3 regions of the Clostridium ljungdahlii DSM 13528 genome follow, and region 3 is predicted to be linked to each of the others. Evidence: riboswitches for the same ligand, from Rfam matches in the RefSeq annotation. Region 3 holds a riboswitch; each other region holds the start of a gene.
What was found. A riboswitch is a leader RNA that binds a small molecule or an ion and turns the genes downstream of it on or off. The one in region 3 is predicted to bind thiamine pyrophosphate.

Region 1 (8,044 bases), 790 kb from region 3:
CCGTTATCGTCAGTACGATATTAATTACAGTAATTGTGATGGTAATCGCAGGAAAAGTTACACAGCTTATGATTAGAGTTGAGAGAAGGAGCAAAAGTTGAAAGAATTATTATGCAGTTCGGCATTTTTTGGAGTATTGGTTAGTATTATTGGGTATGAAATAGGATTATTTCTTTATCAAAAGTTTCGTAAGCCAATTTTAAATCCATTACTTATTTCGATTGTATTTGTAATGGCTATTTTAGTTATTTTTAAAGTAGACTATAAAAGTTATAATGATGAAGCAAAATATTTGAGTTATTTGTTAACTCCCGCTACGGTATGTCTGGCAATACCACTATATCAACAACTTGAATTACTAAAAAGCAATATAAAAGCTATTATGGTAGGAGTTTTATCAGGAGTAATATCAAGTCTTGGGAGTATATATTTGTTTTCCATGCTTTTCCGATTTACACATGAACAGTATGTAACATTATTACCAAAGTCTATTACTACTGCAATTGGTATGGGTATTTCAGAGGAGTTAGGTGGAAATGTAACAATTACAGTAGCAGTTATTATTATTACAGGAATATTTGGAAGCATGCTTGCTGAAGTAGTTTGCAAGATATTTCGCATTAATGAACCAATTGCCCAAGGAATTGCTATTGGAACTGCTTCTCATGCTATTGGAACATCAAAAGCAATGGAAATGGGAAAAGTTGAAGGAGCCATGAGTAGTGTGGCTATAGTAGTATCTGGTTTGCTAACAGTAATTGGTGCATCAATATTTGCTAATTTCATGTAGAGATGATACATATAAAAAACATGAGCATGTCAAAAATACCTTTAAAAAATGGTACTTTTGGCATGATATTTAGGCTTTTAATTGCATCTTTAGTATAAAGTACCTTATATATTTTTTTAACATAGAGTATAGAACATTAATTAACGTATATATGAAACTCTTTCTTTTTCTAAGGCATCTTTAAGCCATCTTGGATGCATTGGTAAAAGATTTTTTGGTAAATAATTAAAATCGAAGTAATCTACATCTAAGGTTTCTTCTCCTTCTTTAATTAATTTACCACCTACAACTTCACATTCAAAACAAGTTGTAATAAAATGATTAACTTTTCCACTTGGATATGAAAAAACTTGTGAAACAGGATCAGAATATATGCCAATTAATCGATTTACTTTAACTTTTAAACCAGTCTCTTCATTAATTTCTCTTATAATTGCTTCTTCTACAGTTTCTCCAGGTTCAACATGACCTGAAGGGATTCCCCATAATCCATTGTCAGTACGTTTCATCAAAAGAACCCTTTGAGATTTATCAAATATAATACCGGCAACTCCTGCCTTAACACCATCGTTAGGCCATGGAAAATGAGGAGAACTCCATTTTTTTATGGTTACATTATTGTCAAATAAACCTTTTAGGTTTGCAATAGTAGCATCAGCATTATGAAAATCCCTAGCAGATGGAAATTTGTTTGTTTTTTCACTTGATACTAAAATAGCTGATATTCCTGCCTGATGCGCCCCTAAAATATCTGTATAGGGATTATCACCTATCATTACTACTTTAGATGATGTTTTTAAATTATCTAGAGCTTTTTTAAACATATATGAATGTGGCTTTCCTATAATTAAAGGTTTTTTCTCTACTGCTACTTGAACAGCTTTCACAATTGACCCAACTGCAGGTGATGGACCATCTGTACTTGGAAAATTATTATCACTGTTTGTGCCTATAAATTTTGCACCGTTATTAATTAATTGCACTGCTTTTTTAATATCATGGAAGCGTAAATCATCATCCCAACCTATAACAACTGCTTCTGCATCAGCTATATCATTAGTATTAATGCCTACCTGATGACATTCCCATTTTAAGTTTTCATCACCAAGAACAAATACATTATTTATATTCTTATTTTGTAAATACTGAGCGGTCACCCAGCCTGATGTAATCACTTCATTACTATTTGCTTCTATTCCAAGTGCATTTAATCGTTTTGCTATTTTTTTACGAGTTGTGCATGGATTATTTGTTAAAAATCGAATTGCTTTCTGATTTTTACGAAGTATTTCAAGAGATTCTACTGCTTCTGGAAGAGGCTTATTTCCTATATAAATTACTCCATCTAAATCAAATAGAAATGCATCAAATGCATCAAATATCATATTATTCGCTCCTTAAATTTTATTCCTATAAAGTTATTTGCAAAGAGCCTTACTAGCAGCTGTTATATCGCTTTTGCCTAAAATAGCAGATATAACTGAAATACCATCAACTCCAGTTGAAAATACCTCTTTAAAGTTAGTTTCATTAACTCCACCTATGGCAACAGCAGGTATATTTATACTACTGTATATTTTACGGAGACCTTCTATACCTATAGGAGTATCTATATCTTTTTTAGTTCCTGTGAAAAAAATTGTACCTATTCCAATGTAATCTGCACCATTTTTTTCTGCCTCTAAGGCTTCATCCACATTGCCTGCAGATATTCCAATTATTTTATCCTTACCTAATATTTTTCTAGCTGTGTTTATAGGCATATCGCTTTGACCAAGGTGAACTCCATCTGCATCTACAGCTTGGGCTATATCAAGTCTGTCATTTATTAAAAAAGGAACTTTATAGTGATCAGTTACTTTTTTAACTTCCTTAGCAATTTCATAAAATTCTCTTGTGGACGCATCTTTTTCTCTAAGTTGGACAAGAGTTACTCCACCTAAAATTGATTCCTCTACGGCTTGCTGCAGAGACTTGTCTTTTAAAAAACTTCTATCTGTAACAAGATATAAACTATAATCTACTTCCAAGTTATTTTACCTCCTTTCTTTAATTTTTCTTCAGTTAATTCATATATAGAATCTATTAGTTTAACTCTAAAAGTTCCAGGAGCTTTTGCTGCTTTATAGGCTTCTTCACCAGCTATATTCATTGAAAATATAGCACTTACAGTAGCTATAAATTTATCCTCATAGGCACCTATGGCAGCACCACATAATGCTCCAAGCATGCAGCCCGAACCAGTTATTTTAGTTAACATTTCCACCCCGTTTTGAATTACAACACTATTTTTACCGTCTGTTATAAAATCTTCTTTGCCAGTTGCAGCAACTACACAGTTGTACTTTTTGGCTAAAGCTACAGCTGAATCCAAGGCTCCTTCTCCATTATCTAAGGAATCTACTCCTCTTACGTTAGAAGATTGTCCTGCAAGAAATTTAATTTCACCTACATTTCCTTTTATAACATCTACTTTACCAACTTGCATAATTCTATTTATAACTTGAGCTTTCCTTGGTATAGCAGCACAAGCTACAGGGTCAAGTATTACAGGTATATTGTGGATTTTTGCAGAGGTACTTGCTAGGATTACTGCAGCTTCCTGTTCTTTTGTGAGGGTTCCTAAATTTATATATAGGGCAGAAGATATTTTTACAAAATCAAAAACTTCATCATAAGCTTCACACATGGCAGGAGAAGCTCCATAAGATAATAGAATGTTTGCACAGTCATTTATAGTGACACTGTTTGTAATACAATCTACAAGAGGTACTTTATTTCTTACCTGTGTTAATACTTTTGACACACTGTCTAAGTTTAAATTATCCATTTTTCATACTCCTTTATATTAGAAATCTGTTTATTTGAAATCTACATCAGCTTTTTTATATAATTCAATGAAATGTCCCACGGGACCAACGCCACTTCCTATGGAAAAGGAATTTTCTATAGCCTTAGTTATATATTGCTTTGCAAGATATACGGATTTGTCAGTACTTTCACCTTTAGCCAAGAAGGAGGCTATGGCAGAAGATAAGGTACATCCTGTTCCATGAGTGTTTTTAGTATCTATTCTATGACCGTCTATGTTTAATATTTTGTTTTCATAAAGAAGAACGTCGTTGGCATCATTGCATCTGTGGCCTCCTTTTACAAGCACGTTTTTAGCACCTAGCTCTTTTATGCTAAAAGCTGCTTTTTCCATGTCGCTGCTACTTTTTATTTTCATTTCTGTCAGAACTTCAGCTTCTGGAATATTTGGAGTTACGACGTCTGCAATGCTTGTCAGATCTTTTATAGCTGTTTGTGCTTCAGGTTTTAAGAGAAAGTAACCACTTTTTGATACCATTACAGGATCAATTACTATGTTTTTAGTTTTGTATTCTATTAAAAGCCTCTTTATTACAGATATGGTTTTGCTGTTTGAAACCATACCAATTTTTACTGCATCTACTTGTATGTCATCAAATATAGATCTTATTTGTGCTTCTACAATTTCAGGAGTTACATCCATTACGTCCTGTACTCCTATGCTATTTTGAGCTGTAACAGCAGTTATGACACTCATACCATATACGCCAAGGGCACTCATAGTTTTTAAATCAGCTTGTATACCAGCTCCACCACAGCTGTCAGAACCTGCAATTGTTAATACCTTTTTCATTTTTACCCCCCTAATTTAGTAACTTTAAAATTAATATCAATTGAATTTTACTTAGTGGGAGTATTACAGTAGGCAGCCATCAGGTCAAAATAAAAGGTATATGCAGAAAAGCATATACCTTTAAAATCAAAAATATGTAAGTTGCTTCCCTACGCCAGTTTTATCTGGATCAGGTTCAAAGGGTTAGAGAAAGATCTCTTCTCAGCCTTGCAGCACCCCCACAAAAGTATTAAGTTTTATACATTAATTTTACTACAGTGATAAAAATTTGCAATATGAAATTTTAATATTTACTTCATTGACTAAGTCTCCCCATATGTACATAAATGGAATGTGGGAGGGTGTTAGCAATAGCAGCCAAATAAAAGTTTTTGCAGTACGTGTGATATAATGGCATTAATTGAAGATTTTTGTTACAAAACAAATTAATAAAAATGATAGGATGTGTTGATATGGAAAAGAAAAGAATTTTAGTCCCATTAGATGAAACAGAGAGAAGTATGCATTCACTTGACTGTTTAAAAAAATTGTTTTCCAGAGATGAAGTACAGTTAACTCTTATGTATGTATCTGAAATAGTTATAGTAAATGAAACGGGTGTATCAAATAGCATGGTAGATATGGCAAGGAAAAAAGGTGAAAACATCTTAGATAGAGCTGAAAGAAAGATTCAAGAATATAAACCTGAAAAATATTGTGTTTTTGGACGTGTAGCAGATGAAATACTGAAAAAGGCAAATTGTGATGAATTTGATATGATAATTATGACTAAATCTAATAAAAAGGGTTTGGCTAGAATGATCGGATCTGTAACAAGTAAAGTATTAAAAAATTCACAGGTTTTAGTTATGATTGTTCCAGAATAAAAATGGTTTAAAATAGCCATAATGTTGTACAAGCATTATGGCTATTTTTATCTGCATATTAAAATATTTGTCTGGGACTTGGAATTATAGATGATTTTATTTAGAATATTTTTATTGATTTTTTCACATACTTTAATGAGCATCCTATGAATTGCTTGAGGTATAAGTTGAGTTTTGTTTAGAAACTCTATATCAGGAAGGTGTGTAATTAATGTTTGTTCCACATAGAGTTATTTTTGAAAAAGGTACCCTAGAATATTCTCTGGGAAATGAGATATATAATAGATTTAAAAATGATGACAAGGTTGAGATAATAAAATTGTCTTCAAATAGAATTATGTCAGCTGTGCCAGGAAAAGATATATATGAAAAGTACAGGGAAGGTAAAAAAACTTTAGTTGTGGGTGTAAAAAAAAGCTTGAAATTTCAAAGTTGTAAGCCTTCGGCACATTATCAAATGCCCTTAGTTAGTGGATGTATTGGACAGTGTGAGTACTGCTATTTAAATACACAATTAGGGGAAAAACCTTTTGTGAGAGTTCATGTCAATGTTGATGACATCTTAAAACAGGCTCAAAAATATATAGATGAAAGAAATCCTGAAATAACTGTATTTGAAGGTGCTGCAACCTCCGATCCAGTTCCTGTGGAGCCTTATACCAATTCACTTAAAAAGAGTATAGAATACTTTGGAGATCAAAAGCTTGCAAGATTTAGATTCGTAACAAAGTACAATGATATAGATGGATTTTTAAACATAAATCATAATGGTCATACGGAAATAAGATTTAGTTTAAATACAGATAAGATAATAAAACAATATGAGCATTATACAGCTTCAATAGAAAAAAGAATAGAATCTGCTTTTAAACTTGCTGAAGCAGGTTACCCTATAGGTTTTATAATAGCACCTGTATTCATATATGAAAATTGGAAGCAGGAATATGAAAAAGTTTTAGACATGTTATATGATAGAATGCCTAAAAATTTAAAGAATCCTATTGGATTTGAAGTCATATCGCATAGATATACAACTAAAGCTAAAAATATCATACTACAGGTATTTCCTAAAACGACGCTGCCAATGGAGGATAGTGAAAGAAAATTCAAGTATGGTCAATTTGGATACGGTAAATTTTTGTACACGAAAGAGCAAGTGGAAGAAATTAAAACCTTTTTTGAAAGAGAACTTTCAAGTAGATTCTCAAAAGAAGATATAAAATACATTATATAAACAGGAGAATTTTAATCGTGCAGGAATTAGAAAATGTAGTTAAAATAAAGGATGCAGAAGTTAGATATGATAAAAAAGTTGTATTAAGAAGCATTAATATGGATATAAAAAGGGGAGAAATAGTTGGACTTTTAGGACCTTCTGGTTCAGGAAAGACCACTATTGTAAAATCTATTATTGGAATGAAAGAATTATCTAAAGGATTTATTGAAGTGCTTGGTGAAAAAATGCCGTCCCTTGGTGTAACTTCAAAAATAGGATATATGGCACAAAGTGATGCACTGTATGATGATTTAAGTGCAATTGATAATATATTGTTTTTTGGAGAACTCTACAATATTAAAAAAAGTATTATAAGAAAAAGAGCTAAGGATGTTTTAAAACTTGTTAATTTGGAAGAGCAGTATAAGTATCCAGTTAAAAACTTTTCAGGTGGAATGAAGAGGAGATTATCATTGGCTATAGCACTAGTACACAGACCTAGATTGCTCATTTTAGATGAACCTACAGTTGGCATAGATCCTGTTCTTAGGAAAAAATTCTGGGATGAATTTTATAAAATAAAACGAGATAAGGGAACTATAATTATAACTACACATGTAATGGATGAAGCATATAAGTGTGATAGACTTTTTCTAATAAGAAATGGAATTGTAATAGCAGAAGGAAGTCCAGATAAAGTAATAAAAAGTTCTGGTGGAAAAACTATTGAAGATGCTTTTCTATACTTTAGTTCTTTAAAGGAAGAGGTGTAGTTATATGAATACTTTTTCTGTAGCAAAAAGAGTTATAAAACAAATCTTAGGAGATAGACGATCTCTTGCATTATTATTTGTGGCACCAATATTTGTTCTGTATTTGCTAAGTATAATGTTGAATTCAGGTATAGATAAGCCCAATTTAGAAGGAATAAATTTACCACAAACACTTATGGAATCACTTAAAAATGAGACAAATATAGTGGAGGTTAAAGATGAAAATAAGGCTCTTGACAGAGTAAAAAATAATGTTATAGATGGACTAGTTAAATTTGAAAATGATAAAATTATAGTGACTGTTGAAGGAAGTGATATGGCAGTTTCAAATTCAGTTAAAAAAGCAGTTTCAAAAGCTTTTAACCAATATATGCATACTAGTATTGCATCAAATCCAATGCTGAAGCAGCTGGGTTTTAGAATGATTGATAGTGAGTATAAATATATAAACGGTTCTGAGAATATGACAACTTTTGATACGGTTGCTCCGCTGATGATGGGATTTTTTATATTCTTTTTTGTATTTCTTATGGCAGGGGTATCTTTCTTAAGGGAAAGAATTAGCGGTACATTGGATAGACTTATGGCAACACCTGTTAAGAGAATAGAAATTGTATTAGGATACTTTTTAGGGTTTGGTATATTTGTTATGTTTCAAACTCTAGTGATTCAACTGTTTATGGTATATGGTCTTGGCATTATCATAAAAGGAAGTCCAATTTTAGTTTTACTTGT
Region 2 (8,044 bases), 1.8 Mb from region 3:
TTTGCCCTTACCATGTATACCCCAATGCCATTATCTCCTCCAAGCCACTCACCTATAATTGCAGACATTATCATATAAGTTGCTGCTATTTTTAAGCCTGAAAAAAAATTCACCATGGCATAAGGAAGTTTTAGATGATAAAATGTCTGTAACTTTGAGGCCTTCATAGTGCTAAATAAGTTTATATAATCTCTGTCTACTTTCTCAAAGCCATCTACGAGACTTACAACTATCGGAAAAAAGCATACCATTACCACTACTATTATTTTAGGAAGTACCCCAAACCCAAACCATATTATAAACAAAGGTGCAATTGCTATAGTTGGAATAGTTTGAGATATTAGTAAAATAGGATATATTGACTTTCTCACAATTTCAAAACTATCCATTATTATAGCTAATATAAAGGAAAATATTATAGATATAAAAAAACCTATAAAAGACTCGTACAATGTGGTTCCCGTATTTTCCATTATATTTTGAAAATCTGATACAAGAGTTTTTAAAATATCCAGCGGAGAAGGAATAATATACTGAGGAACATGGGCTAAGTTTATTGTTAACTGCCATATAATCACAACTATTATTATTGTAGCTATAGGATATATTTTACTTTGAATGTTTTTTGTTTTTTCCATATATAAGCACCTTCAGTCTATAATTTTAATTTATTAAAATTGTCATAAATTTTTTCTCTAACTTCTTCAAACTGGAGATTCTTTATTAAAGAAATTTTTCTTACAATATTTATAACTTCAGATGGATATCCATATTTTTTATTTATCCATTCAAGTGAATTAGGGCCATCAGTTTCTGTTAAAATTCTGCCTAGAGGAAGAATTTTTACTATCTCATCTGTAAGTTTAGAATATCCTATATCAACACTTATTGTAAAATAGCACCCATACTCCAAAAGCTTTTTCAATATATTCAAATCTCCACTATACCAATGAATTATAGGTGTTCTTAAATCATATTTTCTTATGTAATCCAATACCTCCTTTTCTGCTCCTTTAGTATGAATATTTGTTATTTTGTCATATTTCTTAGCTTTACCTAAAAAGTATTCAAATACTAGATTCATATAAGGATATTTTTCTTTCTCCAAAACCCAATAGTAGTCAAGTCCTATTTCTCCAATAATTTTACATTCCTTTACATAATCATCGAACTTATCTAAATCCTTGTAGTTTTTATGCGCCTCCCAGGGATGTATTCCAAAACATGGAGTTATATTTTTATTATATTCACTTAATTTTTTTGTAAATATATAACTCTCTAAATCCATAGAACATCCCAAAGTTTTGATATTACTGTGATTTATACTATCAATTGCATTACTTAAATTGTCTTTATAAAAATCCATATGATTATGCGCATCTACAAACATTTTATTCTCTCCCTATACTTTAACAAAAATAAAAAGCACTATTATAAAAACAGTGCTTTGAATCCAATATTAAAGTAGCTTTCCTACGTCGGCGTTACCCGAATCAGGTTCAAAGGGTTAAAGTTTTCACTTTTCTCAGCACAAATGGCACCCCTGGCACTATAAATAATTTTAGATTAATTACATTTTTATACTAACACTTATCCAAATAAATGTAAATATATTATTTGTTCTTGTCCAAATTTAGTTTTTTAATTAAATTATGTCTCAAAATATAATCTGAATAACCAAGCTGATTCAATATGTAATCTTCTTCTTTTTCAAGTTTATCACTTTTAGAAATTTTATTTCCCGTATTTACATCATAATAAATATCATCTTGTGAAGAATAATAACAATCTTTATCTATAAAAGAACCATTTCTAAATGTAACTCTTTCGCTCTCAGGATTAAAGAGGTCTTTACCAAGCATGTCTTCTTCCTTAAGTTTAAATAAATTGCATACCGTAGGATATATGTCCATCTGACCCCCATAAACATGGTTTACTCCTTTCACAGATTCATCAGGGAAATGAATAAACATAGGAACCTTTTGAAGCTTTTCCCACTCTAAATCAGATTTGGAACCCGTCTTCAAAAAGTTAAAAAGCTGATCTTGTTTATCTTTAGGTATTGCATAATGATCTCCATATAGTACAACTATTGAATTTTTTAAAGTACCATTTTTGTCTAGTTCATCTAAGAACATTCCAAGCTGTTCATCTGTATAATGTATTGCCTTCATGTAATTTCCAATAAGACTTCCTTTATAATCTCCTACATCAAAGTCCCCATATTTATTTACATCATCATAAGGGAAATGACTTGTTAGAGTTATTAAAAAAGCATAGTATGGGCTTTTCATATTTTTTAACTTCTCCACAGATTGAGTTAAAAAAGATTTATCACTTAAACCAAGTCCTATAGACTCATTTTGCTTATAACTTTTTTCGCCATAAAAATTATCAAAACCAAATTTTCTATACATTACATTTCTATTCCAAAAGCTTTCCCTGAATCCGTGTAAAGCTGCAGTGTAATAACCTTTATTCTTAAAATTTTTCGGCATTGCATTGTATTCATTGCCAGAGTAAAGCAAATAAGCTGCACCTGCTGATGCAGGATAAAGTGAATTGTTTGTCATAAATTCCGCATCAGAAGTTCCTCCAGCTGCCACCTGATAGTAAAAATTATCAAAATATTCCGAACGCGATATCCATCTATTTAAATTCGGGGTTATCTCCTTTCCATTTACAGAAGAATTTATAACAAATCCTTGAAGTGCTTCTACCTGTATCATTATCAAGTTTTTACCTTGTCCGATTCCATTTAAATTTTCATGACTGGACTTGCTTTTATCTATAAAATACTCTATAGCCTGAAACTTGTCCTTAGACACGGGAGTTAGTCTATTTATATTAGCAAAAACACAATTATAAATATCCAGGCAGTGATAATTTACTGTACCCAATTTTTTTGCTATATACACTTTATTATACATAGTTGTAAGAAGTCTTGGTTGTTCTTTTGATAAAGCATAAAAGCTTTTGAAATCAATAAAAATACCTACTAAAATAAATACTAAAAACATTGATACTCTAACTTTTGTAGAAAGCTTCCTATTTTGGCTTGTCAAATACCTATTTATAAAAGGAATTATAAATACAATATCAAAAAGATATAAAAAATCTTTAAAGTCCAGTAAATTAGCCACGCTAGATTTTACTGCATTTAATTGAAATCCGCTTATCAAGACAGATACAGATATGATATCTTTAAAATATTTATAATAGATTAGGTCACTAACTATGAATATACTTATAATGCAATTACATATATACAAAAATCTAGCACGACCTCTGGTTTTAAAAATGCAGGCAATGGATACCAATACAAATACTGAAGCTAATGCTGGAATAAATGAGCTTTTAAATGAACTCATATGTTTTCCATATACTAATATTTTAAACATTACTACAGTTACAAAAAAAATTACATCTATAAAATTTGTAAAAAAAGACTTAATTTTATCCATATTACTTTCCCCCTATGGACATTTGTAATCCTAAAATTAATGAAACTAATATGTATAATTATAAAACAATATGTTAACAAAATGAAAGTATTTTTTCGTACCTATTTACATAAATGCCATAGTGTAGCATAATATATTTATTACGAAGAAGTTAAAAGAATTAGGAGGTTGTATATTTAATGGGAGAAAAAGAAGATAACATAGAAGATAATATAGAAGAACTCTCAGTAAATGAAGAAGACAAAAAACAATTTTTGGAAGAACTTAAAAATAAAAATTTAGAAGAAGAGAAAAAACTTGAAGAGCTTAAAAATAAAAAATTAGAAGAACAAAAAAAGCTTGAGGAAGAAAAAGCAAGATTTGAAGAAGAGCAGAAAAAGAAGGAATTAGAAGAACAAAATAAACAAGTAAAGCATATTGAAGAACAACACACTAATGAAGAAGCCTCAGCCACAACTGAACCTAGTGAGGATAAGTCAAGTAAGAAAAAGGGAACTTTGATGCAGAATTTCAAAATTTCTTTCATAGACACAGCTGTATCAGCTGTAGTTTCAATAGCAGCTCTATATTTATTTGACTTGCTATTAAGACTTATATTTGGATACTATGTGTCGGATATGAAGGGAGTATTTATTATACTATTTGTAGTAATACTAATTCTATATCCTATTATAATGAGAAGTTCCAAATTAAATAAAACATTAGGTGAAAAGTTCGCCAAAACAACATCCATAGAAAGGAAAGATTAAAAGTTGAAAAAAGGCAGCGAATATGAATTTTTCATAGAAGAACTACAATTTCCAGCTATAGGAATAGCAAAAAAAGATGATATGGACGTACTTATAAAAAATACTGTTCCAGGTCAAAAGGTAAAAGCTAGAATTACAAAGAAAACAAAACACTATTTAGAAGCAAAAGTTACAGAAATACTTGAAAATGTAAATTATGCAGTAGATCCGTTTTGTCCTCATTTTAATTTATGCGGTGGATGTACCTCTCAGTTTATACCTTATGACAAGCAATTAGAACTAAAAGAAAAACAAGTCCTAGATCTATTTGAAAAGGCATCCATTTGTGACTTTGAATTTCTAGGCATAGAAAAAAGTCCTGAAAAAACCGGATATAGGAATAAGATGGAATTTTCCTTTGGTGATGAGCAAAGGGGAGGACAACTCACCCTTGGAATGCATATAAAAGGAAGATCTTTTGGCGTTGTAAATGTAGATAATTGCAACCTAGTAGATGCAGATTTTACACTTATTTTAGATAAAGTTGTGACTTATTTCAGGGAAAAAAATTTACCATATTATAAAATAAAAAACCACGAGGGGTATCTAAGAAATTTAGTATTGAGAAAAGGCAGAAATACTGGAGAAATACTTATAAATATTGTGACAACTTCTCAAATACAATTTGATTTAGATGGGTTTAATAAATTATTGCAAGTTCTCAACTATAAGGGCACTTTAGTTGGGATACTTCATACTGTAAACGACAATCTATCAGACATGGTAAAAGCAGATAACGTAGAAATACTATATGGTAGAGATTATATTATGGAAGAAATTTTAGGATTGAAGTTTAAAATATCTCCTGAATCTTTCTTTCAGACTAATTCAAGAGGTACGGAAAAACTATATGCTATGATTAAAGATTTTCTTGGAGATGCTTCCTCAAAAACAGTTTTTGACTTGTACTGCGGTACGGGAACTATAGGTCAAGTTTTATCTTCCAGTGTAAATAAAGTAATAGGAGTAGAACTTATAGAAAAGGCTGTTGCTTCTGCCAATGAAAATGCTAAGTTAAATAATATAAAAAACTGTAGGTTCATAGCTGGAGATGTAAAGGATGTTTTAAATACTTTAGAGGATAAACCAGACATAATAATACTTGATCCACCAAGGCCGGGAGTTCATCCTAAAGCATTAAAATATGTAATTGATTTTAATGCACCTGAAATAATTTACGTATCCTGTAATCCTAAAACTTTAGTTCAAGATTTAAATGTATTAATTGATGCAGGTTACAATGTAGATAAAGTAAAACTTATGGATATGTTTCCTCACACTCCCCACGTCGAAACCGTGGTTAAACTAAGCAAGTAAAACCTAAAGTGCACCTTAAATATTAGTTATCTTTCTCTAACATTTAAGGTGCACTTCATTCATAATTCTTTTCACTAAAACTATATTGTATCCACTGTTTCTACCCAACCAAAAATATCTTCATCTTCACCGTATTGGATGTTTACAAGTTTATTATAAAGTTCTTCTGTTATTTTTCCTACCTTGTTATCACCAGCATAAACAGTTTCTCCTTTATAACATAAACCACCAACAGGAGCTATAACTGCTGCCGTACCTGTTCCAAACATTTCAGTAATTTCTTTATCTTTAATTCCTTTCACAACTTCATCTATTGATATATTTCTTTCTTCAACCTCATATCCTAAATGAGCTGCCAATTTTATTACAGAATCTCTAGTTATACCAGGAAGTATTGAACCTGTAAGCTTTGGTGTTACAAGCTTATTGCCATAAACGAAGAAAATATTCATAGAACCTGCTTCCTCTATGTATTTATTTTCTTTAGCGTCTAACCAAAGTACCTGAGAAAATCCCTCCTTCTCTGCCTTTAAACCTGCTAGAAGGCTTGCAGCATAATTTCCTCCTGTTTTTGCATCTCCAACTCCACCTACAACTGCACGAACAAGCTTGCCCTCTACATATAAGCTAACAGTATTGAAACCACTGCTAAAATATGTTCCGACAGCAGTTATAAAAATGCAAAAATTATATTCTGGTGAAGGATGAACGCCTAAAGCCACTCCTGTTCCCATGAGCGTAGGCCTTATATAAAGGGATGTGCCCTTTTCCTTTGGAAGCCACCTTTTATCTATTTTAACAAGTTCCTTTACAGCTTCTACAAAAACATCCTCTGGAACTGGTGTCATGCACAGTCTTTCAGCAGACTTATACATTCTTTTAGCATTATCAAATGGTCTAAATAAAAGCACTCTTCCATCTTCTGAATAATATGCCTTCATTCCTTCAAAAACTTCTTGAGAATACTGTATTACCACTGATGCAGGATCAAAGGACATTTTCTCATATTTTTTAAGTTCCCCCTTTTCCCATCCCTTTTCCTTAGTCCATTTCATAGTAAACATATAATCCGTATAAATCTTACCAAATCCCAAGCTATCATAATCTTTATACATTAGCTTTAATTCATCATCTGGAATTTTCTTTGTCAAAAAATCCATTATACTCACTCCTATCACTATATCGCATTTTCTTCATTTTCTTCATATAAATCTTCATGTAATAACTCTTCATGTGAAACTTCATGGCTTTTTCTATAAATTTGACTAAACACAAATCCTATAATTGTCCATCCCAGTACTATATAAGGGAAGAGATTTGCTGGATAGCTTGGTACAGGATAAATATTAGAATAGAAAGCAAAAGCAAGTCCAAGTAATCCTACTGTAGGAAGTATCAAATTATGAATTTTCCATATATTTTTAGCTTTAAAATATATTATAGCCCCAAGACATGTTAGTAAATAAGATATCAATAAAGCTAATGCACCAATTGTCCCTAAATATCCAAAAGTAGTTATTCCATCATTTTTAAACATTAAACAAATTATAACTACTGCTGCTGCTAACATTACATTAAGTGCTATATAAGGCGTACTGTGCTTATGATGTACTTTTGTAAATACATTTGGGACATTGCCATCTCTACTCATTGTAAAAAGAATTCTTGCACCTGCTGTTAATGCGCCTAATGCTGATGAAAAAGCCGATAAGCTTGCTCCAAATGTTAATACTATAGCAAATGATTTTCCTATATACTTTTGGGATAAATCTACAGTAGTTGAAGAAGACTTTGTAAGAGCCTCTAATCCGCCTTTAGTAATTCCAAATCCTATAACCTGAGCATAGCTTACAAAAATAAAGAACAATCCAGTTACTATAACCGTACTTGCAAGAGCAAAAGGTATTACTTTTTTAGGATCTTTACTTTCCTCTCCTAAACTTGATGCTCCTTCAAAACCACCAAAACATAAAAGTGCAACAACTCCAGCACTACCTATACTTCCAATACTATTTCCATTAAGTTTAAAAGGTGCCAAACTTAAACCTGTAGTCATGGCAGTTTTTGCAATTATTACAACAGAAAGCACAAGTATCATTAATATTGTTATACCTTCAAATGCTAACATTACCCTTGTACTTATTGCTACTTCGTTAATTGAAATGTACCACATAGTAATGCCACATATTATTGCAACTGGTATCCATGGAAGCTTAACTCCGCTAACTTGATTTATAAATTCTGTAAAAAGTCCAGAAAAGGCACAACAGCATCCAGTAAAGAACATAAAATATGCCAAAAATAGTATCCATCCCGAAGCTGTTCCCGCTTTCTTACCCAGGGATTTTTGAACAAAAGTATAAACAGAACCTGCAGTTGAAATATACTGATTAAACTTTACAAAAGCTATAGCTACACATCCTATCACAAGTGTGCTTACAAAAAACACCAATCCAGTTGAATATGCAGCAATAC
Region 3 (8,044 bases):
TGTCCTATATTTAATAAATAATCTTTCACCATGACTTAAATCTTTTTTATCTTTTAAAGTAAAAAGTTCCTTTGAAACTATGCCCTTTGTCATTTGCTTTATAATACTTCTAATTTCGCTAAATCTCTTTCCCTCATAAATGACCTTTCCTACAGCTGCGCAGGTAACACCCATCAAAAATAGCATTCCCTTATGGGTATTAACTCCCTTTGTCTTAATAAACATATCTTTTTCTGCTTCTATTCCTAAATTTCTAATACTATTAAATAGTTCTTTATAGGATTTATCTGAAAATCCTTCTTGAACAAACATAGTCATATATCTACTTAAAACAGAAGTACTGTCTATAAAAGTAAAAAAGTCCATATCCTTATGAGCACCACAGGATACAGGTGACACCAGGCCAGGACTGGGATAACAAGAAACTTCATAAATCATAGCTTGTACTGCGAAACCTCCAATTATCATAGAAATTTCGTTTATCTGAAACATCTTCTCATTTTTCATATTGTTTTCTCCATATATTATTTTTATTCTATAAAATACGACACATATTTTATCATAGTTACAGGCAAAATGCTATAGAAGATAACTTATATAGAGTTTCTAGATTGAAAGTTAACTTATACAATATCATATAATGACAAATTTCACCACAATAAAAACTTTTGACAAGTCTAAAGCTCGGTATTTTGAAAATCTAAGGATCTTAGCTAAACTCGTGTCTCAGACATATCAAAGCTCCTAAGATTTTCTAAAATACCTCGCTAAGACTTATGGAAAAGTTTTTAAATGTGCTTTCAATTTTGTCATTATATTTTATGTATAAGTTTAAATTTCAATCAGAAACTCTTGTATAGATAGTTAACTCTACAATTAAACTTTACGATCTATATATATGTATTCTAACTTAAAAATCAACTTATACGCAGACATATTTTTACAATAATGAAGTTCTTTTAAATATTTTGTATATAAGTCTTAAGAAAAAATTCGTAAAAACTTAGAACTTTTGAATTGTCTGAGGTACGAGTTTTCAAAAGTTCTTAGTTTTTTTAGAATTTTTTACTTAGACTTATCAAAATATTTAACGAACTGAAGGTTGTAAAAAATATTCGGAGTATAAGTTGATTTTTTGTTTAGAAAATCTCCTTTTATTTATTGCTATCCAGAATATTTACATAAAGATCTTCTGGTTTTATATCTTTCTTTAGAAGACCTTGTTTTTTTAACCAATCTATATTGTTCTGCCAAACACTTTTATCCTGACTCAAAAAAGGCTCACCATTTGACTCCATCTTAGGAAGAAGTATATTCATACTTTTTTCCTCTACTGATTGTACTAGAGGAAAACTATCTTTTTTCTGGTTGTCCATAAGTATTTTTAAAGCTGCCTTAGGATTTTTCTTAGTATATTCGAATCCCTTTTGAGATGCCTTCATAAACTTTTTAAGCACTTCAGGTTTTTCCTTAAGAGTTTTGTCACTAGTTACAAATACTTCTTCATAATAATTTGGCACTCCATACTTTGCAGGATCAAAGTAATTTACAGGATGTCCTTCATTTTGAAGTACTGGAACCTCATGATTTATAAGTCCTCCCGTAGTTGCATCTACTTTTTTAGTTACCATAGAAGATAATAAATCAAATCCTACATCAACCATTTTAACAGAGTTTGGATCTCCCCCTTCTTTTTTTACCATAGTTTTTACATATTGAACATTTAAAGAATTCCCTGAATAACCTACAGTCTTTCCCTGAAGATCTTTAGGTGAATTTATATTTTTTTCCTTTAAAGCTATTATTACATTAAGCGGTGTATGTACAATAGCTCCTATAGATTTTACAGGAACCCCCTGATTTGCTCTTGCAATTACAATATCCGGTTGATAGTATATTCCAATAGTAGCTTTTCCTGCTGCTGGAAGTGAAAGAGGATCTGTAGTATCTGATGGGAATTTAATGTTTACATTAAGTCCTTCTTCCTTATAGTATCCATTTTTAATAGCAGCATATATAAAACTATGTATTGCATTTGGATACCAATCAAGTACTAAATCCACATTTTCTAACTTGCCATCCTTACCTTTTGATGAATCACTGCTATTTCCACATCCTCCTAATATAACAGCCATCAATAAGAATGCAATTACAAGAGATAAATATTTATTTTTTTTCATACTTCATTCCTCCATTTTACTATTTTATTTTCTAAAACATTTAATATTTCCACTAAAATTAGAGCAGCTAGTGATAATATGACAATAGGTGCAAACACTCCTGCGCCATCCATTTGTGTCATCATTCTCTTACTAAAATATCCAAGACCTGCTTCTGCTCCAAGCCACTCACTTACAGCTGCCCCCACTACACTTAAAGGTACTGCCATTTTAAGTGCAGAAAAAAAGTAAGGAAGTGAAGCTGGAAACTTTAACTTCATAAATATATCTTTTTTACTAGCACCATAGGTAATTAAAATTTCTTCCATATCTTTTCTTGTAGAACGAAGTCCATCATATACATTTATAGTTATAGGAAAAAATGTTATAAGTACCGTTACAAGTACCTTACTCCATATACCATATCCAAACCAAAGTATGAATATAGGTGCAAGTGCAGTAATTGGAACTGTTTGAGTTACAATTACAATTGGATAGAGAGCCCTTTGTATTCTTTCACTTATATTCATAGCCACAGCAAGCACTACCCCAAGCACTATAGATATTAAAAGTCCCTCAATAGTAATCAAAAGAGTAGCAGGAAGATGTACTAAAAATAAAATATCTTTAAGTTCCCATATTTTTTCTAAAATAGCAGTAGGAGAAGGCAGTATATACATTGCATCTATATACATTGCTAGAGCCTGCCATATTGCAAAAAACAATAGGGCAACTATTATGGATGATCTATACCTTTTCACAGCCTAACCCCCTTTTTTAGTTCATTTATAAGTTCCTCTTTTATCTTTAATATAGGAGGTGTGTCTATCATACTTCTAGTCCTTGGATAGTTGAGAGGCACTTTTATTTCTTTAAATTTTCTTATTGGGCTTTCAGATGTAACAAATATCTTAGTTGATAAAAAAAGAGCTTCTTCTACATCATGGGTTATAAATAATATAGTTTTATCTAAAGCTAGCCATTTATCAATGATCCATTCCTGCATAGAAACTCTTGTTATAGCATCCAATGCACTAAAAGGTTCATCCAAAAGCAGCACTTCTGCTCCCGTAAGGAGAGTTCTTGCAAAAGACGCCCTCTGCCGCATACCTCCTGATAAATCCTTCGGGTATTTATTTTTATATTTTTCAAGTCCAAAATCCTTTAACATTTTTTCTGCTTGAACCTGTGCCTCTTTCAAATTTTCACCTTTAACTTCAAGAGGAAGATATACATTTTGAAGTATAGTTCGCCAGGGTATAAGAAGATCATTTTGCGGCATGTATCCTATGTAACCTTTTAAATCATTTATATTTTTATCTTTTAAAATTATATCTCCTTCAAAAGCCTTTTCCAGCTTACAAATAAGTCTAAGTACAGTACTTTTCCCACATCCGCTAGGACCTACTATACTTATAAATTCCCCTTTGTCCACATTAAAATTGAGATTTTTTATAATGAAATCAGGATCTTCCTCATATTTGAAGCTTACATTTTTAAATTCCAGCATGATTTCACATCCCCTTGTTATAAGCCATGTCCCAGAACATACATTCATACTTGCTTGTATTTATAAATATTTCCTTTAACCTGTTAAATTTCTTTTCCGATATATTTTCCGTCAAATAATCTAACAAATCTATCACCCACTTAGTCTCCTTTTCATAATCACTAGATATATATCCTTTTATCCACTGTCCGTAAAACTCGTTGTCCAGTGACCCCTCTATTTTACTCAACTTTTTACCAATTAAATAATAACTCCACATACAAGCTAAAAGAGAAGTAGTTAAATCCATTAAATCTCCCATTTGAGATACAGACAGCATATAACTTGTATACGAAATATTTTCAATAGAAGCTTTAACATTTTCTATTTCCTCTTTTTTAATACCAATTTTTTTCATATAATGCCTATGAATATTCATTTCTCCATTTAATATATTGTCCACCATCTTTGAGAACCCCTGCATTATACTTTCTTCACTGGCTTTTACCACCCCTAATGCATACACTTTTGCATAATCAAAAAGATATATGTAATCCTGAATCATATAAAATTTGAATCTATCTATTTCTAAGTTTCCCTCTCCTATTCCCTTTACAAATGGATGTTCATAGTAAGAATTCCATATGTCTTTTACGCTTTCGTATAATTTCATAGATGTTTTCATAATAAGTTTCTCCTTTTTCATCTGACATACACATTATTAATTAAAATAAAAGGTACAAACCTCTTAGGAAGTTTGTACCTTTTATTTATCAACTACATAAAAACCTCTTCCTACGCTGGCATTAACCAGATCAGGTATAGGGTCTAAGAATTATATTCTTACTCTCAGCCGGTAACACCAGCCCCCCTGGGATATTAAATCTATTTAATTTTTACATTATATATACAATTTTTATATTACTACAATAACAAAAATTGGTCAACATGCTAAAGAGTCTCAAATTTAAACACATGTTATATTATAGCAAAGTTTAATCCTTTTATCTGATGGCTACCTACTGTAACACTCCCACTTTTATCAAAGTGGGAGATAACAGTAGCTACGCCCCTAGATAATTCATCTAAACTTAGTGGGAGAAACAAAACTCTAAAGAGAAAGCGACTATCATCAAATCAAAGATTTGGGATATCTGCTTGCACACAGCGAAAGCGACTATCACCAAATCAAAGATTTGGGATATCTGCTTTTCCCACTAAGTAAGATTCATTGATACATATCTTTAAAAACAAAAATCCACTTCTGAACGTAAAATAATTAATTTTAACATTCAAGAGTGAATATATAAAATATTAAATATTTTCAAAGTAATACCTAATTATATATGTCATTTATTTAGCATCCATATTGCATAATTTAATATACCTGCAAATGACACCCAAAGTATGTATGGTATCATTAAATAAGCTGCTGTTTTATCAATTTTACTGAACTCAAAAGTCGTCATTAAAATAAATACTAACAAAATCATCAATTCTAGAAAAGCTAAACCATATAACTGAAATCTAAAAAATATAATTGTCCACATAAAATTTAATGCCAATTGAATAACATACAGCACCAGTGCTCTCTTAACATCTTCTCCTTGCTTTCCTCTAATCCATATTCTATATGCAGCTGTACCCATAAGAAAAAATAAAATAATCCACACTATAGGGAATATCCAACCAGGTGGTGAAAACACAGGTTTAACAAGCTGACTGTACATTTCTTGATTAGACATTCCTAAAAAAGCACTAATAGCTCCGACTCCTTCTGCAATTATAATACTTATAATAAGTTTTCCAATATGTTTTTCTCCATTTACCTTAAATATATTACAAAACATAAATTCACCTCCTACTGCTATTATATTTTAAAGAAAAGACTTTTATTCTGAAAAATATAATAGCTATTAAGTGAAAGAATCCTATGTGAAAATGATACTTGTAATCAATTTCAAGTTATTATATAATTAATTAAAAAGCAGAATAGGTGAGGTAAAATGACAGAAGAACAATTAAAATATTTTATAACTGTAGTAGATACTGGCAGTTATATGGAAACTGCCTTAGAGCTAAATATTACTCAATCTTCTGTTAGTAAACAAATACAAGCATTAGAACATGAATTAGGTGTTCAACTCTTTAATCGTAAACATAGACGTGTAAAATTAACAATTGAAGGAAAACGATTATTACCTCAAGCTAGGCACACATTAGACGAGATTTATCGTTTAGAATATATGTCCAAAAAACTACAACCTGGATATAAAGATAAAATAACAGTACTTTCTTTACCTATTATTGGTAACTTTCATTTGTATATTCCAATGAGTCGCTTTGAATTAGAGAATCCTTCTTTTCTAATCAATTTAGTAGAACTAGAAGAACCACGACTATTTCATAGATTGCAAAATAATAGTTTTGATATAGCACTAACTTATTGGTATGGAGAAAATCTAGATAATAGTAAAACTCTTTTCATTCCTGCTGCTGAAGATGAAATTGTTTTAGCTGTTCACAAAGATACTCCTTTAGCAAAATTGCATTTTATTTTTCCAGAACAATTAAAAAATTCTTCTCTTATGTTAATGGAACCCTATACATGTATATCTAACTTATGTATGGCTTTCTTTGATGAACATGATATTGCTCCAGATATTATATTTAGAGGAAGACCCGAAACTATTTTGAGTGGTGTAGAAGCTAACTATGGTGTTGCTTTAATAACACGTAAGCTAGCAAGTAATTCATCATTTAATAATGTTGTTTTAATACCATTTTCACCTAGTATTTCAATTACACTAGGTGCATTTATTAATAAACATAGTCAAAAGAATCCTAAGATTAACGAACTAGTCAATATGTTAATAGCTAAAATGGCAAATGACAAAAATAAATCTTAGAAGTTCTCTATAACATAAAATCCTGTTTTCCTACTTGATACATATTATTAATCATATCTAAATTTCTAAATTGGAGTTTACACAAATAATCCATACATAATCTAAAATTTAATTGTACTCTATATAAGCATTCTATAACAGCAAGTTTATAGATCAAAAAATAACAAATGAACTTGCTGCTACTTTATTCAAGTCCAATATGAATTCCACTCAATGGTCCTCTTTATTTTATTTCATCACAAATCATTTTACATGAATTACCTGTATAATACAGCTAAGAAAAATATGAGCTATAAATTAATATTTATCTGATGGCTACCTACTGTAATACTCCCACACACTCTGTGAAAGCGATTATCACCAAATTAAAGATTTGGGATATCTGCTTGCACACAGCGAAAGCGACTATCACCAAATCAAAGATTTGGGATATCTGCTTTTCCCACTAAGTAAGATTCATTGATAAACAATTCGAAAACGAAATAAAGCCAATTATTCATTTTTGGAATAAGCAATCAGCTTTTTTTGAATTGGAAAGCCAACATATAAGGTGGTATCTTAAAATTAGATAATTAATTTATTCACAAAATATGCACACAATTATCTAAGCCTATTAGTAGTAAAGGAGGTAAACAAATGGAAAATCAAAAAACGAATAGAAGCGATTTTCTTAATGCAACAAACATAACAGGAATTACATCAGCTGTTAACGGCTCAAGTGGATTAGTAAAAAGTGAGTCAGTCCAGGATGATGCATCATCCGCTACTAAGATCGTCAGAACATGTTGTAGAGCATGTATTTCCAATTGTGGTGTTATTGCACATGTTAAGAATGGACGAGTAATTAAGCTTGAAGGCGATCCTGAGAACCCAATGAACAAAGGATCAATGTGCGCCAAAGGACTCTCAGGGATACAAGCTCTTTATAATCCAAATCGTAATAAGTATCCAATGCTGAGAGTTGGCAAACGAGGTGAAAATAAATGGAAGCGTATTTCTTGGGATGAAGCTATTGACATTCTTGCCAAGAAACTTATGGAAACCCGTGAAAAGTATGGGGCAGAAGCTGTAATATGCTCTACCGGAGGAGGTGGAAACCCTGAGTTTTGGAGTATCTCTAGATTTTGTAATGTATTTGGTACTCCTAACTGGTTTGAGCCTGGTTGTGCTCAATGTTATCTACCACGTACGTTAGCCAATGATCTGATGTATGGCGGTTCGGACTACAGTATCGCCGACTCAAACTGTCTAGAAATTTACGATACCGATGAGACACCAATCAAATGTCTAGTCATGTGGGGATCCGCTCCTTCATACTCCAGTCCTGCAATGGGTGGAGGCGCCGTTGCAGACCTTCGTGCCAATGGAGTAAAAACCGTTGTAATCGACCCTCGTATGACTCCAGATGCAGCCAAGGCTGATGTTTGGTTACCTATAAGGCCTGGAAGCGACGTGGCACTTATGCTGGCTTGGACACGCTACATCAT

Region 1: linked by a shared signal. The riboswitch ahead of thiD (bifunctional hydroxymethylpyrimidine kinase/phosphomethylpyrimidine kinase) and the one ahead of tenA (thiaminase II) in region 3 are both predicted to bind thiamine pyrophosphate.
Region 2: linked by a shared signal. The riboswitch ahead of CLJU_RS04330 (TatD family hydrolase) and the one ahead of tenA (thiaminase II) in region 3 are both predicted to bind thiamine pyrophosphate.

What each region holds. Positions count from the first base shown of each region.
Region 1 covers NC_014328.1:3,606,598-3,614,641, reverse strand. Annotated here, with positions in the region: gene CLJU_RS16310 (CidA/LrgA family protein) at 1-101, shown strand, start outside; gene CLJU_RS16305 (LrgB family protein) at 98-790, shown strand; gene CLJU_RS16300 (HAD-IIA family hydrolase) at 931-2,175, opposite strand; gene thiE (thiamine phosphate synthase) at 2,209-2,820, opposite strand; gene thiM (hydroxyethylthiazole kinase) at 2,811-3,620, opposite strand; gene thiD (bifunctional hydroxymethylpyrimidine kinase/phosphomethylpyrimidine kinase) at 3,651-4,454, opposite strand; TPP riboswitch at 4,583-4,684, opposite strand; gene CLJU_RS16280 (universal stress protein) at 4,907-5,320, shown strand; gene splB (spore photoproduct lyase) at 5,532-6,554, shown strand; gene CLJU_RS16270 (ABC transporter ATP-binding protein) at 6,572-7,309, shown strand; gene CLJU_RS16265 (ABC transporter permease) at 7,314-8,044, shown strand, end outside.
Region 2 covers NC_014328.1:963,834-971,877, reverse strand. Annotated here, with positions in the region: gene CLJU_RS04335 (ABC transporter permease) at 1-638, opposite strand, end outside; gene CLJU_RS04330 (TatD family hydrolase) at 656-1,390, opposite strand; TPP riboswitch at 1,454-1,555, opposite strand; gene CLJU_RS04325 (LTA synthase family protein) at 1,614-3,464, opposite strand; gene CLJU_RS04320 (hypothetical protein) at 3,644-4,213, shown strand; gene rlmD (23S rRNA (uracil(1939)-C(5))-methyltransferase RlmD) at 4,217-5,569, shown strand; gene CLJU_RS04310 (branched-chain amino acid aminotransferase) at 5,650-6,729, opposite strand; gene CLJU_RS04305 (APC family permease) at 6,747-8,044, opposite strand, start outside.
Region 3 covers NC_014328.1:2,813,475-2,821,518, forward strand. Annotated here, with positions in the region: gene citG (triphosphoribosyl-dephospho-CoA synthase CitG) at 1-507, opposite strand, end outside; gene CLJU_RS12505 (ABC transporter substrate-binding protein) at 1,155-2,180, opposite strand; gene CLJU_RS12510 (ABC transporter permease) at 2,177-2,920, opposite strand; gene CLJU_RS12515 (ABC transporter ATP-binding protein) at 2,917-3,669, opposite strand; gene tenA (thiaminase II) at 3,674-4,333, opposite strand; TPP riboswitch at 4,424-4,531, opposite strand; gene CLJU_RS12525 (TspO/MBR family protein) at 4,998-5,498, opposite strand; gene CLJU_RS12530 (LysR family transcriptional regulator) at 5,655-6,557, shown strand; gene CLJU_RS12535 (molybdopterin-containing oxidoreductase family protein) at 7,194-8,044, shown strand, end outside.